DNA from 4 places in the Microaerobacter geothermalis genome. Region 3 is predicted to be linked to each of the others. Evidence: riboswitches for the same ligand, from Rfam matches in the RefSeq annotation. Region 3 holds a riboswitch; each other region holds the start of a gene.
The links. A riboswitch is a leader RNA that binds a small molecule or an ion and turns the genes downstream of it on or off. The one in region 3 is predicted to bind S-adenosylmethionine.

Region 1 (3,115 bases), 240 kb from region 3:
AAAAGCAGGATCTTTCCCTGCTATTTAAAATTGGGTTTGTTGGTTACTTTATTTCCATTGGCGCCCAATTTGTCGGGACCTATTTGTCCAATGCTTCGATGGGTGCATTAATTACATCGTCCACACCTGCTTTTGTTGCCATATTTGCCTTTTTTCTGTTAAAGGAAAAATTGACCTTTCAAAAAATAATTTCCATCTTTATTGCGACCGTTGGTGTTGTGATTGTTGTTGGATTCGATCCTAGCGGATCTAATTTTACCGGTAATTTGGTTTTACTGTTAGCTGGAATTACCTGGGCGCTATATTCGGTGTATGTCAGGATGGCTACTCAAAAATATACCACACTAATGGTCACCATCTATGGGATGCTGTTTAGTTTGATTTTCACCACCCCAACCATGTTGTGGGAATTAAGCAAAACCCCGGTGCAGTTTTCCTTTTCCGGTTTGATTTGGCTCGGGGTGTTGTATACCGGAATCATATCTACCGCTCTTGCCTTTTTCCTTTGGAACAAGGGCTTTCAGTTGTTGGAAGCAGGAACCGCCGCCATCTTTTTTTTCGTTCAGCCGGTAGTTGGGGCTCTTCTAGGCTGGCTGCTTCTGGGCGAAGAGCTTTCTCTCAAGTTTTTCATAGGTGGGGGCTTAATTTTCTTAGGAGTAATATTGGCCACTTTGAAGTTTCAAACTTATTTAAAGCGGGAAGAAGCAAAGTAAACAATTTTCTGATGGTCTCTCTCACTCTATGAAGGAAAAGTTAGATTTAACGTCTATAAACAAATTAAAAACCTGCCCCTTTCAAGAGCTGTACACAGCTGTAACATCGGGTGCAGGTTTTTTCATTGGTTAATTTATACAGTGTGTGATTTTCCAAAAGACAGCTGACCTGCAGAAATGAGTCGGCTGACCAAAATGCTGCCCAGATATGCACTGATCATCATCTTGATGATGTCGAAAGGAACGAAGGGATAAACACCGGCAGCCAGAGCCTTCCCCCAGGTGAGGGATAAAACCAGTTTTAGTTGAAAGGCTCCCAGTAAATAGATAAAAAACAGTCCGACCAGATTGGCAAACAAGAACCATCCGTAAGAAAGTTTGTCCCGCTTTGCCGCTTGTTCCACAATCCATCCCACCACAAAAGCAGCAACGACATATCCGATAAGGTATCCTCCTGTTTTTCCAACGATAATTCCAATTCCTGAAGTGCCTTGGGCAAACACAGGAGCTCCGGCAATTCCCAATAATAAGTATACAATCATGGCTAATGCTCCATAGCGGCTCCCTAATACGGCTCCAGTCAGTGTCACGGCGATGATTGACAGGGTAAACGGAACAGATTCAGACAACGGTGTTGTAAATGAGATTCGGGCAAAAATAACCGTAATTGCTGCAAATAATCCAGTTAGAATCAACATTTTTAAATGATAGGACTTCCCCATATATTCTTCTCCTCCCCTTCTCTATATTTCTTCCCATTTTTACTATCTGTTAACGTTATAATTTTTATAGTTAACAAATAGCTAGCTTCAGTTTACTGATTCGATGGGTATAAGTCAATAAGATCACAATCAAAATTTTATGGATTGACATATTTCGGGGAATATCTTAATATGAATTCTAACAATTCTAAATGGATGAACTAAAAACTTGATATCTTGGATGACTCTTATCCAGAGAGGTGGAGGGACTGGCCCGATGAAACCCGGCAACCCCGAAGTTCAGACTTCGGAGAGGTGCTAATTCCAGCAGAACGGATGAGTTCTGGAAGATAAGAGAGGCTTGGTTCCGATGCTAACCCCTCTTCTTATCGAAGTGGGGATTTTTACTTTATAAAGAGGATTTTATGTTTTTGGAGTTGTGAGTGAAGAGAGAGGGAATGAAAGATGGCTATAGATATAATAGAAGTGATGCAGGTTCAAAAAGTATCCTTGGGCGAAGTACTCCTTGAATGTGGAGAAACGTTGCCCCATGTGGAGGTTGCCTTTGAAACTTCCGGTTTTTTAAACCGGGATAGGAGTAATGTTGTCCTTGTTTGCCATGCCCTAACTGGAGATGCCCAAGCGGTGGGGACTACAAAAAATCCGGGATGGTGGAGCGGGCTGATTGGACCGGGAAAGTATATTGACACCAATCAGTATTATGTCATTACCACTAATGTACTTGGAGGTTGTTACGGCACAACAGGGCCATCCAGCATAAATCCGAAAACAGGCCAACCCTATGGAGCGGACTTCCCTACAGTAACGATTCGCGATATGGTCCATGTGCAATACCTACTCTTGAAAAAGTTGGGAATTTCCAAGTTGTATGCTGTTATCGGGGGATCAATGGGAGGCATGCAGGTTTTGGAATGGGGAATCAGTTATCCCCAGATGATTGAGCATATCATTCCCCTGGCTACTTCCGCCTATTTATCACCAATGGCCATTGCTTACAACGATATCGGACGTCAAGCCATCCTGTCTGACCCGGAGTGGAAAGGGGGACATTATTATCCCGGAAGGGGTCCTGTTAAGGGACTATCCATTGCCCGGATGGTGGGAATGATTACTTACCGGACCGCAGACCTGTTCGAAGAGAGATTCGGAAGAACGATGAGACAAGACCATCAAGTTACCCAATTTGACTCCGTTTTCCAAGTGGAAAGCTATTTGAGATATCAGGGAGAGAAACTGGTTGACCGGTTTGATGCCAATTCGTATCTTTATCTCCTAAAAGCCATGGATTCCCATGATATCGGTCGTGGAAGGGGCGGCTGGAAAACTGCTCTCAGTCACATAAAATCCAAGGTGCTGCTGATTGGAATCACCCGGGATCTGTTATATACTGTCCAGCATATGGAAGAGATGCAGTCATCCCTGAAGCAAGCCAGGGTGGATTCGACCTATATAGAGATTGATTCTAAATTTGGCCACGATGGATTTTTGGTAGAATTTGAGCGAATCGGCCCACTGGTTGAGTCATTTTTAAGCAAAAAAGGGGTGCATCAGTAGAATGAAAAAGATAAAAATTGCCTTGTTGGGTTTAGGAACAGTTGGTTCCGGAGTGGTAAAAGCACTCCGTCAAAACGAAAAAGTACTTGCGGAAGAATGGGGAGTCTCCCTTGAAATTCTTAAAAT
Region 2 (3,115 bases), on a different contig from region 3:
TAAATCCGACTAATCCTATAAAAATTAATGTTGACACGAAGAAATAATTAACATTATAATTCTGATTAATAAAATATAAATTTATAGGAATTGGAGGAAATGAAATGCGTGTTGCAAACACAATTACGGATCTTATCGGAAATACTCCCCTCGTGAAGTTAAACAGAATCGTGGGAAGTGAAGATGCGGATGTTTATTTAAAACTGGAGTTTTTCAATCCTGGAGGCAGCGTAAAAGACAGGATTGCTATTGCTATGATTGAAGCCGCTGAAAAGGAAGGGAAACTGAAGCCAGGAGATACCATCGTAGAACCTACCAGCGGAAATACCGGTATTGGTTTGGCCATGGTTGCTGCAGCAAAAGGATATCGCACGATTTTAGTGATGCCGGAAACGATGAGTATGGAAAGAAGAAACTTACTTCGGGCTTATGGAGCTGAACTGGTACTTACACCAGGACCAGAGGGAATGAAAGGGGCGATAAGGGTGGCTAATGAATTGTTGGAAGATCATCCCAATTATTTTATGCCCCAGCAGTTTGAAAACCCTGCGAATCCGCAAATACATCGCGATACGACCGGGCAGGAACTGTTAGAACAAGCAGCAGAAATCGGGGGGATTGACGCTTTTGTTTCCGGAATTGGAACAGGGGGAACCGTTACCGGGGCGGGAGAAGTGTTAAAGGAGAAATTTCCTCAGTTGCATATTGTTGCTGTAGAACCAGCTGCCTCCCCAGTTTTGTCTGGAGGACAACCAGGTCCTCACAAAATCCAGGGCATTGGTGCCGGATTCGTTCCTAAGATTTTAAACACCGAAATCTATGATGAAATTATTACCGTTGAGAATGATGAGGCCTTTGAAACTTCCAGGAGAATGGCTCGAGAAGAAGGTATTTTGGGAGGTATTTCCTCAGGAGCTGCAGTTTTTGCTGCATTAAAAATCGCCAAAAGATTGGGTATAGGTAAAAAAGTTGTTGCAGTAATACCCAGCAATGGTGAAAGGTATCTAACCACCCCATTATATCAATTTGACATTTAATCAATTCAGACCCAAATAATTTCCTCTTATCCAGAGAGGTGGAGGGACTGGCCCGATGATACCCGGCAACCTTCAAACAGCAGATCGTTTGAGATGGTGCCAATTCCTGCAGAATGAAATTTTCTGAGAGATAAGAGGAGGTGTGGAACAAAAGATCATCCCCCTTCTCACAGGGGGATTTTTGCATAAAAAGAATAACAAAACGGAGGTTATGCATAATGCAAAAATGGTTAAGGGATCAGGGCGAAAAATTAAACCAAGTAGAATTGATTAAATTAGAAAAAGATGGTTTGGATGTCATTCAGGATATTTATCGTTACGCGGAGACGGGATATGACTCCATCACTCCTGATGATATGAATCGATTCAAGTGGGCAGGGATTTATGAGCAAAAGCCGAAGGAAGGTTATTTCATGATGAGGGTAAGAATTCCTTCAGGAATTCTTAACTCAGAGCAGGCAAGGGTGCTGGCTTCCATTGCTGTGGACTATGGTCGAAATCTAGTGGATATTACCACCCGGCAGGCCGTTCAATTCCATTGGCTTCAGATACAAGACATGCCCGATATTTTTCAGCGCTTGAAAGAAGTGGGGTTGTCTTCTTTCGAGGCATGCGGGGATTGCCCGAGGACGATTGTCGGAAATCCCTTGGCTGGTTTGGATCCTTATGAGTTAATCGATACGAGGCCATTGGCCCAAGAATTAAACGATTATTTCTTGATGAACAGGGATTTTTCTAATTTGCCTCGCAAATACAAAATATCGATTTCATCGAGCATTTATAATGCTGGACATGCAGAAATTAACGATTTAGCCTTTACTCCGGCTGTAAAAGTGATTGATGGGGAAGAAGTGATTGGTTTCCATGTTTGGGTGGGAGGAGGACTTTCGGCCAAACCTTATCTGGCGAAGCAACTGGATGTATTTGTCAGACCGGAAGAGGTGGTGAAGGTGGCAGCGGCGGTTACAACCATCTTCCGCGACTACGGATATCGGGAAAAACGTCATCGTGCTCGCCTTAAATTTCTGGTGGCCGATTGGGGACCGGAAAAATTTTGTGAAAAACTGTTTGAGCTGACTGGAGAACTTCCAGGGCGGGGAGAGGACAAAATTATCGGTTGGAATGCCGGATATTTTACAGGAGTTCATCCGCAAAAACAAGAGGGCTTAAAATATGTGGGATTATCTGTGCCTGTAGGAAGGATGACAGCCGAAGAATTGGAGGAACTGGCCCGGTTGGCAGATAAATACGGGGACGGTTCTTTAAGAACCTGCAACTCTCAAAATATTGTGTTGGCCAACATTCCGGATCATCGGATAGAGAAACTGTTGCAGGAGAAGGTCCTCGAGCGGTTGACGCCATATCCTAGAAATTTTACGGCTTTCGCTGTTTCTTGTACCGGAAATGAATTTTGCAATCTGGCCTTGGTGGAAACCAAGGAAAGAATGAGACAGTTGGCTTATTTCCTAGATGAGAATATTGAACTGGATGAGCCAATCCGAATGCATATGGTAGGCTGCCCCAACTCCTGTGGACAGAGGCAGATCGCTGATATTGGATTTCAGGGTGTGCTGGTGAAAACCCCTCAAGGAATGAAGGACGCCTTTGAAATTTATATTGGTGGCACATTAGGCCCCAATGCTGTCTTTAATGAAAAGTTAAAAGGCCGGGTATTGGGGGATGACCTCGGCCGAGTGGTTATACAGTTGATTGCCTACTATAAGGAAGAGAAGCAACCAGGTGAGAAGTTTTATGACTTTTCCAAGAGAACAGGAATAAAACCTTTCCAGGAAAGGTTAGATCAAATATTATCACAGCTTCAACAAAGTTAAAACCAAACCAAAGGAAAGGATAGTCGTACGATGTTCCTGTATAAATTGGAAGTTCGATTTGCCGATGAATCTTGGGCAACGGTAGTCACGATTGCTGGAGATGATAGGCAGGCATTCGAAAGTGCTAATCATCAGCTTGAGTGTCATTACCTACCGCTTAAAAAAATAACTGAAATGGCAATGGTGGAGAAAAAACCGGCCAAAAAGGGACACGGGTATGTGATTGAACCATGATTTGGACATACA
Region 3 (3,115 bases):
CCATAAATTGATATCCTCTCAAAATTCATATAGCGTAACAAATAAAGACAGGAAACAAAAAAAGAGCCAATCTTTTACCGATTGGCTCTTTTTGTTAAACTAAAGAAATGATCAATTTGTGACCCTTCGGTCATGCATGTTTACTTCCGTTATTGTATTTTTAGAAAGGAGAATCTCAATGAATCCGATCTCACATGATGAAATGGTGAATCAATTGGCTGAACGTGCCGAAAAATTAGTAGGACGATTTCTTCCAAATGATACATTTCGCAAGTTTTCCCAACCCAATACTCGGATGATGGTGGCTGTCATGGCCCTCAGATATCATCATCATGACTTGGCTTATGATATCTTTCATACCATTGCCGTTGAAGGACCTAAGGAAGATCAAAATGAGCATTTTGCCTATGTCCGTTCCTTGGCAGAAATGGCCGAAATCAACGGCTCAAGAGGAAATTATGAATTGGCGATCCAACAAATGGAGGAGGCCATTTCCCAATATCCGCCGCAAATGGGATATATGATGAGTATTGAGCATCTCAAGGTGTACTTGTGCGACTATTATTTTCACAAGGGTGAACAAGAAAAGGCGATTACCATGTGTAAAAGGCTGATTGAGGAAAAGAAGGAAGAATTTTATTCTTATTCATCACAAGAAGAAGCGAAATCAACGGTTGGACCTTCCCTGTGTTATGCCATTCATCAATTGGCACTGTTTTATCGCCAAATGGAATGGTGGCAAGAAGCCCTTGCTTGGATGAAAGAGCTTTATTTATTTGCATTACAGATCAATTATGAATTATGGGATAAGGCTGAAGACAAAGAAAATTCGGGAGAAAGAAAAGAGGCTTTTGACATGTATCAAGAAGCAATTTCCTATTGACATGTACATGTCTGCGTGGTAACTTGTAATCATGTCAAAAATGATATGAATAATATATCTCTTATTCAGAGAGGTGGAGGGACTGGCCCGATGAAGCCCGGCAACCCCCTTGGATTTTAAATCAGGGGAAGGTGCCAATTCCTGCAGGATTTTTCCTGAGAGATAAGAGGGGTCGGTTCGCTCAAAAACCTTTCTGTCTCAGGAAAGGTTTTTATTATTTAGTGAGGGGGTGTGCCATTATGATAAGGATTAAGAAATTGGAAAAAGTCTTTTCATCGGGAAAAAAGCAGGTGAAAGCCTTATCTGATATCAATCTTGAAGTTCAAAAGGGAGAAATATTTGGAGTGATTGGTTACAGCGGTGCAGGAAAAAGCACATTGATCAGGACGATCAATATGCTTGAGCCACCTACCTCTGGGAGCATTCAAGTGTCTAATGTGGAAATGACTCGGCTTTCAGTCCGTGACTTGCGGAAAGCCCGGCAGGAAATCGGAATGATCTTTCAGCATTTTAATTTGCTTTGGTCTAGAACGGTGAAGGAAAATATCGCTTTTCCTTTGGAGATTGCCGGAGTTTCTAAGGAGAATATTGAGAAAAGGGTGAATGAGTTGGTTGAATTGGTGGGCCTAAAAGAAAGGGCAGATGCTTATCCCTCTGAGCTAAGCGGTGGACAGAAACAAAGGGTAGGCATTGCAAGGGCTCTTGCCAATCATCCGAAGGTTTTGCTTTGTGATGAAGCCACTTCAGCTTTAGATCCGAAAACGACCGATTCTATTCTAGATTTGTTAAAAGAAATTAATGAAAAATTGGGGCTAACCATTGTTCTCATTACCCATGAAATGCACGTGATCCAAAAAATTTGTGACCGGGTCGCGGTAATTGAAAATGGGAAAATCGTTGAGATGGGAACGGTCCTTGAGGTTTTCAGCCATCCAAAAACAGAAATCGCAAAACGTTTTGTAAAACAGGTGACAGAACCGGATGATACATTGGAACAACTTCATGATTGGGAAGAACTGTTAAAGGATGGTTCTCTGGTGAAGCTGTCATTTCTTGGGGACTCGGCAGAAAGGCCGCTCATAAATCGTTTAATTAAAAAGTTTGATGTAGAAGTTAATATTCTTCATGGACATGTCAACCGGATACAAGGAAATTCCTATGGTACTTTGTTCCTGCAGTTGATCGGTCCGGAAGAGGAACAGAAGAAAGCCATTCGCTTTCTCCGTGAAGAGAAGGTGGAAGTGGAACATCTGGCCCAGAAGGGAGGGGAATAGGTGATGGAATGGATCACAGGATATTTTCAGAATGTGATGACCAATTGGGATGGAGTTCTTCTAGCGACAGGGGAAACTTTATACATGGTGATTGTTTCTCTATTCTTTGCTTCCCTTCTTGGAATCCCTTTAGGAGTTTTGCTGGTTATTACTAGTCCCGGATATATGGTGCCGATTAAATGGTTAAATTCCATTCTTGGTACGGTGGTTAATATTTTCCGTTCGGTTCCCTATATCGTTCTGATTTTGTGGGTCATTCCCATTTCAAGGATGTTAATTGGAACATCCATTGGACCGACTGCCGCTCTCTTTTCGCTTATTTTAGGCTCTGCCCCTTTTTTGGCAAGACTGGTAGAAACGTCCATTCGGGAGGTGGATAAAGGTGTCATCGAAGCGGCTCAATCCATGGGGGCGAACAATTGGCAAATTATACGAAAGGTGTTGATACCGGAAGCCCTTCCGGCGATTATCTCCAGCATTACCGTTACTTCTGTGGGGCTGGTCGGTTATTCTGCCTTCGCTGGAATTATCGGTGCTGGCGGTTTGGGAAGTATGGCCTACAATTTGGGATACAACTCATTCCAGGGAGATATTTTGTTGGTAACAACCATTCTGTTGGTTTTGATTGTTCAGTTGTTTCAATCCATTGGTGATTGGCTTTCCCGCTTAGTGGATAAGCGATAACTTATATATAAATTTAAGGACAAGGAGAGGAACATGATGAAAAAGTTTGGTATACTCGCTGTATTGGTACTTGCATTAACCGTTGTTTTAGCTGGTTGTGGAGGAAAAGAGGAAGTTTTGAAAGTTGGAGCCACTGCGGTTCCCCATGCGGAAGTATTGAATGAAGTGGTAAAACCGGCATTGGAGAAAGAGGGAATTAAGTTAGAAGTGGTTGTTTTGCAGGATTATGTGACACCAAATACCATGCTGGCCGAGAAAGAATTGGATGCAAACT
Region 4 (3,115 bases), on a different contig from region 3:
CTTCACCAGATGGGAGTGCGAAGTTATGTTCTTGATGGTGACAACATCAGGCATGGATTAAATAAAGGGCTTGGTTTTACACCCGAAGACCGAAGGGAAAATATCCGGAGAATCGGTGAGGTAGCCAAGCTGTTTGTAGATGCTGGAATGATTCCCATTACCGCTTTTATTTCACCTTTTCGCGAAGACAGGCAGTTGGTCAGAAACCTGGTTGAACCTGGAGAATTTATTGAAGTTTATGTAAAATGTCCATTAGAAGAGTGCGAGCAGCGGGATCCGAAGGGGCTCTACAAAAAGGCCAGAATTGGAGAAATTCCGGAATTTACGGGAGTCAGCTCTCCCTACGAAGAACCGGAAAATCCGGAATTGATCATTGAAACCCATCGATTCACCATTGATCAATCTGCCGAAAAGATCATCCAATATTTAATGAAACGTATCTAATCATTCCATTTAGATTCGAGAAAGTTAAAAGAAATTTTCAGTGTATGCCGAATCAAGAATTTAGGGTTTTGCATCATTGGTTAACATTTGTCAATTCCATTGGAGGAGTTGAAAAAATGGTCAAAAAATTAGCCTTAAGCTTCACCCCGACCCCTCTGCATTTGGCTGAACGGTTAAGTGAACATACCGGTACGGAAATCTGGATCAAAAGAGACGATCTGACCGGATGTATGGCTACCGGGGGGAACAAGATCAGGAAACTGGAATATATCCTGGCCGATGCTTTGGAAAAGGGAGCGGATACGGTGATCACGACAGGAGGTCCCCAATCCAACCATGCCAAAGCAACGGCTGCCCTGGCAGTCAAAGTCGGACTTAAGCCGGTTTTAGTCTTGGCCGGTCGTGATCCGGGGCATCGGAGAGCCAATTTATTTATCGATACTCTGGTCGGTGCCGAGATTCGCTTTAGCGGGGCGAGAACAGCGGAAGAAATGGAAGAAGCTTTAATCCGGACATATAATGAATTCCATCTGAAAGGAAAAAAACCGTATCTGATTCCGATTGGCGGTTCCAACGGTTTGGGCAGTCTGGGATATCTGGATGCCTATAAGGAGATTGAAGGCCATCATTTTGACTGGATTGTGGTTACCGCCGGATCGGGGGGGACATTTGCCGGAATTTATCTGGGGAACCGTCTTTCTCGTGACCGTGCCAAACTGCTGGGAATCAGTCCCTGGCTTCCCAAGGAGGAAATTTCCCTTAGAATCAGGAATTGTATTCGGGAAGTTGACAGGGACTGGATGGAAGAGGACTTATTGATTGATGACCAATACATCGGGCCCGGATACGGAAAAACAACTCCGGAATCCGTTCATGCGATTCAGCTGCTGGCTCAGCTTGAGGCGATTCTGCTGGACCACGTCTATACCGGGAAAACCATGGCCGGTTTGCTGGACTATATTAACAAGGGAATCATCACTTTCCGTGACCGTGTATTGTTTTGGCATACCGGCGGGGCACCGGGCTTATTGGCCATACAGGACTGGTGGTATAATCATGATTAAGAAAATTTCGATAACCCTATTGACAGGGAACCTATGACAGGTTAGAATGACAGCATCGTATTAATTGAATAGCATTCTTATCAAGAGAAGGCGGAGGGACTGGCCCGATGAAGCCCGGCAACCGACTCGGCGGAGTATTCCAAAGAGAACGGTGCTAATTCCTGCAAAATGAGTTTTCATTTTGAAAGATAAGGCTGGAACCGACCTGTCTTCGGAAACCGATACCCCTTTCAAGATGAAGGGGGTTATTTTTTTTGGGGGGTAATGAAAATGAACGTAGAGACGAAGCTGGCTCAAATTGGAAATCGAAGGGATGAAAAAACCGGTGCCATCAATTTTCCAATCTATCATTCTGCTGCTTATCAACATCCGGAATTGGGGGAAAGCACCGGTTACGATTACACAAGAACCGCAAACCCGACAAGAACCGTATTGGAAGATGCCATAGCCACTCTGGAAAAGGGGGATCGGGGATTTGCGTTAAGTTCCGGCATGGCAGCAATCCAGGTGATATTTTCACTTTTTTCTGCCGGGGATCATATCGTGGCATCCCTTGATTTGTATGGAGGGACCTATCGGCTGTTCGAACAGGTGTTAAGGCGGTTTTCATTACAGTTTAGCTATGTTGATGCAAGGGACATGGATTCGGTTGAAGCTGCCATAGGCCCTTCTACGAAAGCGATATTTATAGAATCTCCTACCAATCCCATGATGCATGAAGCAGACATCCATCAGATTGCCCGACTGGCAAAGAATAAAGGGCTGATCACCATTGTTGACAATACTTTTCTTACCCCCTATTTTCAAAATCCGATTCCATTAGGAGCGGATATCGTTGTACACAGTGGAACGAAGTATTTAGGGGGACATAATGACGTATTGGCAGGATTGATTGTATCCAAGGGTGAAGAGATTTCTGAGAAATTATCCTTTTTGCATAATTCGATCGGTGCCGTATTGGGTCCCCAGGATTCCTGGTTGTTAATTCGGGGGATGAAAACGTTGGCTTTACGCATGGAAAAACATCAGCGAAATGCCAATAAAATCGTTTCTTTTCTGAAAAAGCACCCCTGTGTGGAGGAAGTGTTTTATCCCGAAGGAATCAAGGGACAGACGAAGGGTAACGGAGGAATGATCTCCTTTCGCCTGAAGAAAAAGGAGTGGATTCCAACGGTATTAAAAAATTTGAGGGTGATTTCATTTGCGGAAAGCCTTGGCGGGGTAGAAAGTTTGATGACCTATCCTTCTGTTCAGACCCACGCGGACATTCCTGAAGAGATTCGGCGGAAAGTAGGCGTGTGTGATCGTCTGCTCCGTTTGTCAACTGGGATCGAACATGAGGAAGATTTAATCGGAGATATTTCTCAGGCGTTGGATTATGCCGTAAATGAAGAAAACATTCACCGGAATGGAGGGGAATTGGATGAAATTTTCCACGCAAATCATTCACAATCCTTATAAAGTGGATCCATATACCGGAGCCTGTAGCACTCCTATTTACCAGGCTTCCACCTATCATCAGTTTGATGTAGATCAACCGGGCCCCTATGATTATGCCCGGTCAGGCAACCCAACCCGCCATGCTTTGGAAGAGACGATTGCATTAT

Region 1: linked by a shared signal. The riboswitch ahead of metX (homoserine O-acetyltransferase MetX) and the one ahead of L1765_RS00020 (methionine ABC transporter ATP-binding protein) in region 3 are both predicted to bind S-adenosylmethionine.
Region 2: linked by a shared signal. The riboswitch ahead of L1765_RS09705 (nitrite/sulfite reductase) and the one ahead of L1765_RS00020 (methionine ABC transporter ATP-binding protein) in region 3 are both predicted to bind S-adenosylmethionine.
Region 4: linked by a shared signal. The riboswitch ahead of L1765_RS09670 (aminotransferase class I/II-fold pyridoxal phosphate-dependent enzyme) and the one ahead of L1765_RS00020 (methionine ABC transporter ATP-binding protein) in region 3 are both predicted to bind S-adenosylmethionine.

The regions. Positions count from the first base shown of each region.
Region 1 covers NZ_JAKIHL010000001.1:239,292-242,406, forward strand. Annotated here, with positions in the region: gene L1765_RS01220 (DMT family transporter) at 1-713, shown strand, start outside; gene L1765_RS01225 (biotin transporter BioY) at 848-1,435, opposite strand; SAM riboswitch class I at 1,660-1,771, shown strand; gene metX (homoserine O-acetyltransferase MetX) at 1,880-2,989, shown strand; gene L1765_RS01235 (homoserine dehydrogenase) at 2,991-3,115, shown strand, end outside.
Region 2 covers NZ_JAKIHL010000023.1:19,130-22,244, reverse strand. Annotated here, with positions in the region: gene cysK (cysteine synthase A) at 105-1,037, shown strand; SAM riboswitch class I at 1,061-1,174, shown strand; gene L1765_RS09705 (nitrite/sulfite reductase) at 1,256-2,869, shown strand; gene L1765_RS09700 (DUF3906 family protein) at 2,900-3,103, shown strand; gene L1765_RS09695 (inorganic phosphate transporter) at 3,100-3,115, shown strand, end outside.
Region 3 covers NZ_JAKIHL010000001.1:2,500-5,614, forward strand. Annotated here, with positions in the region: gene L1765_RS00015 (tetratricopeptide repeat protein) at 179-883, shown strand; SAM riboswitch class I at 942-1,052, shown strand; gene L1765_RS00020 (methionine ABC transporter ATP-binding protein) at 1,123-2,157, shown strand; gene L1765_RS00025 (methionine ABC transporter permease) at 2,161-2,841, shown strand; gene L1765_RS00030 (MetQ/NlpA family ABC transporter substrate-binding protein) at 2,878-3,115, shown strand, end outside.
Region 4 covers NZ_JAKIHL010000023.1:12,540-15,654, reverse strand. Annotated here, with positions in the region: gene cysC (adenylyl-sulfate kinase) at 1-444, shown strand, start outside; gene L1765_RS09675 (1-aminocyclopropane-1-carboxylate deaminase/D-cysteine desulfhydrase) at 489-1,508, shown strand; SAM riboswitch class I at 1,583-1,703, shown strand; gene L1765_RS09670 (aminotransferase class I/II-fold pyridoxal phosphate-dependent enzyme) at 1,779-2,969, shown strand; gene L1765_RS09665 (aminotransferase class I/II-fold pyridoxal phosphate-dependent enzyme) at 2,932-3,115, shown strand, end outside.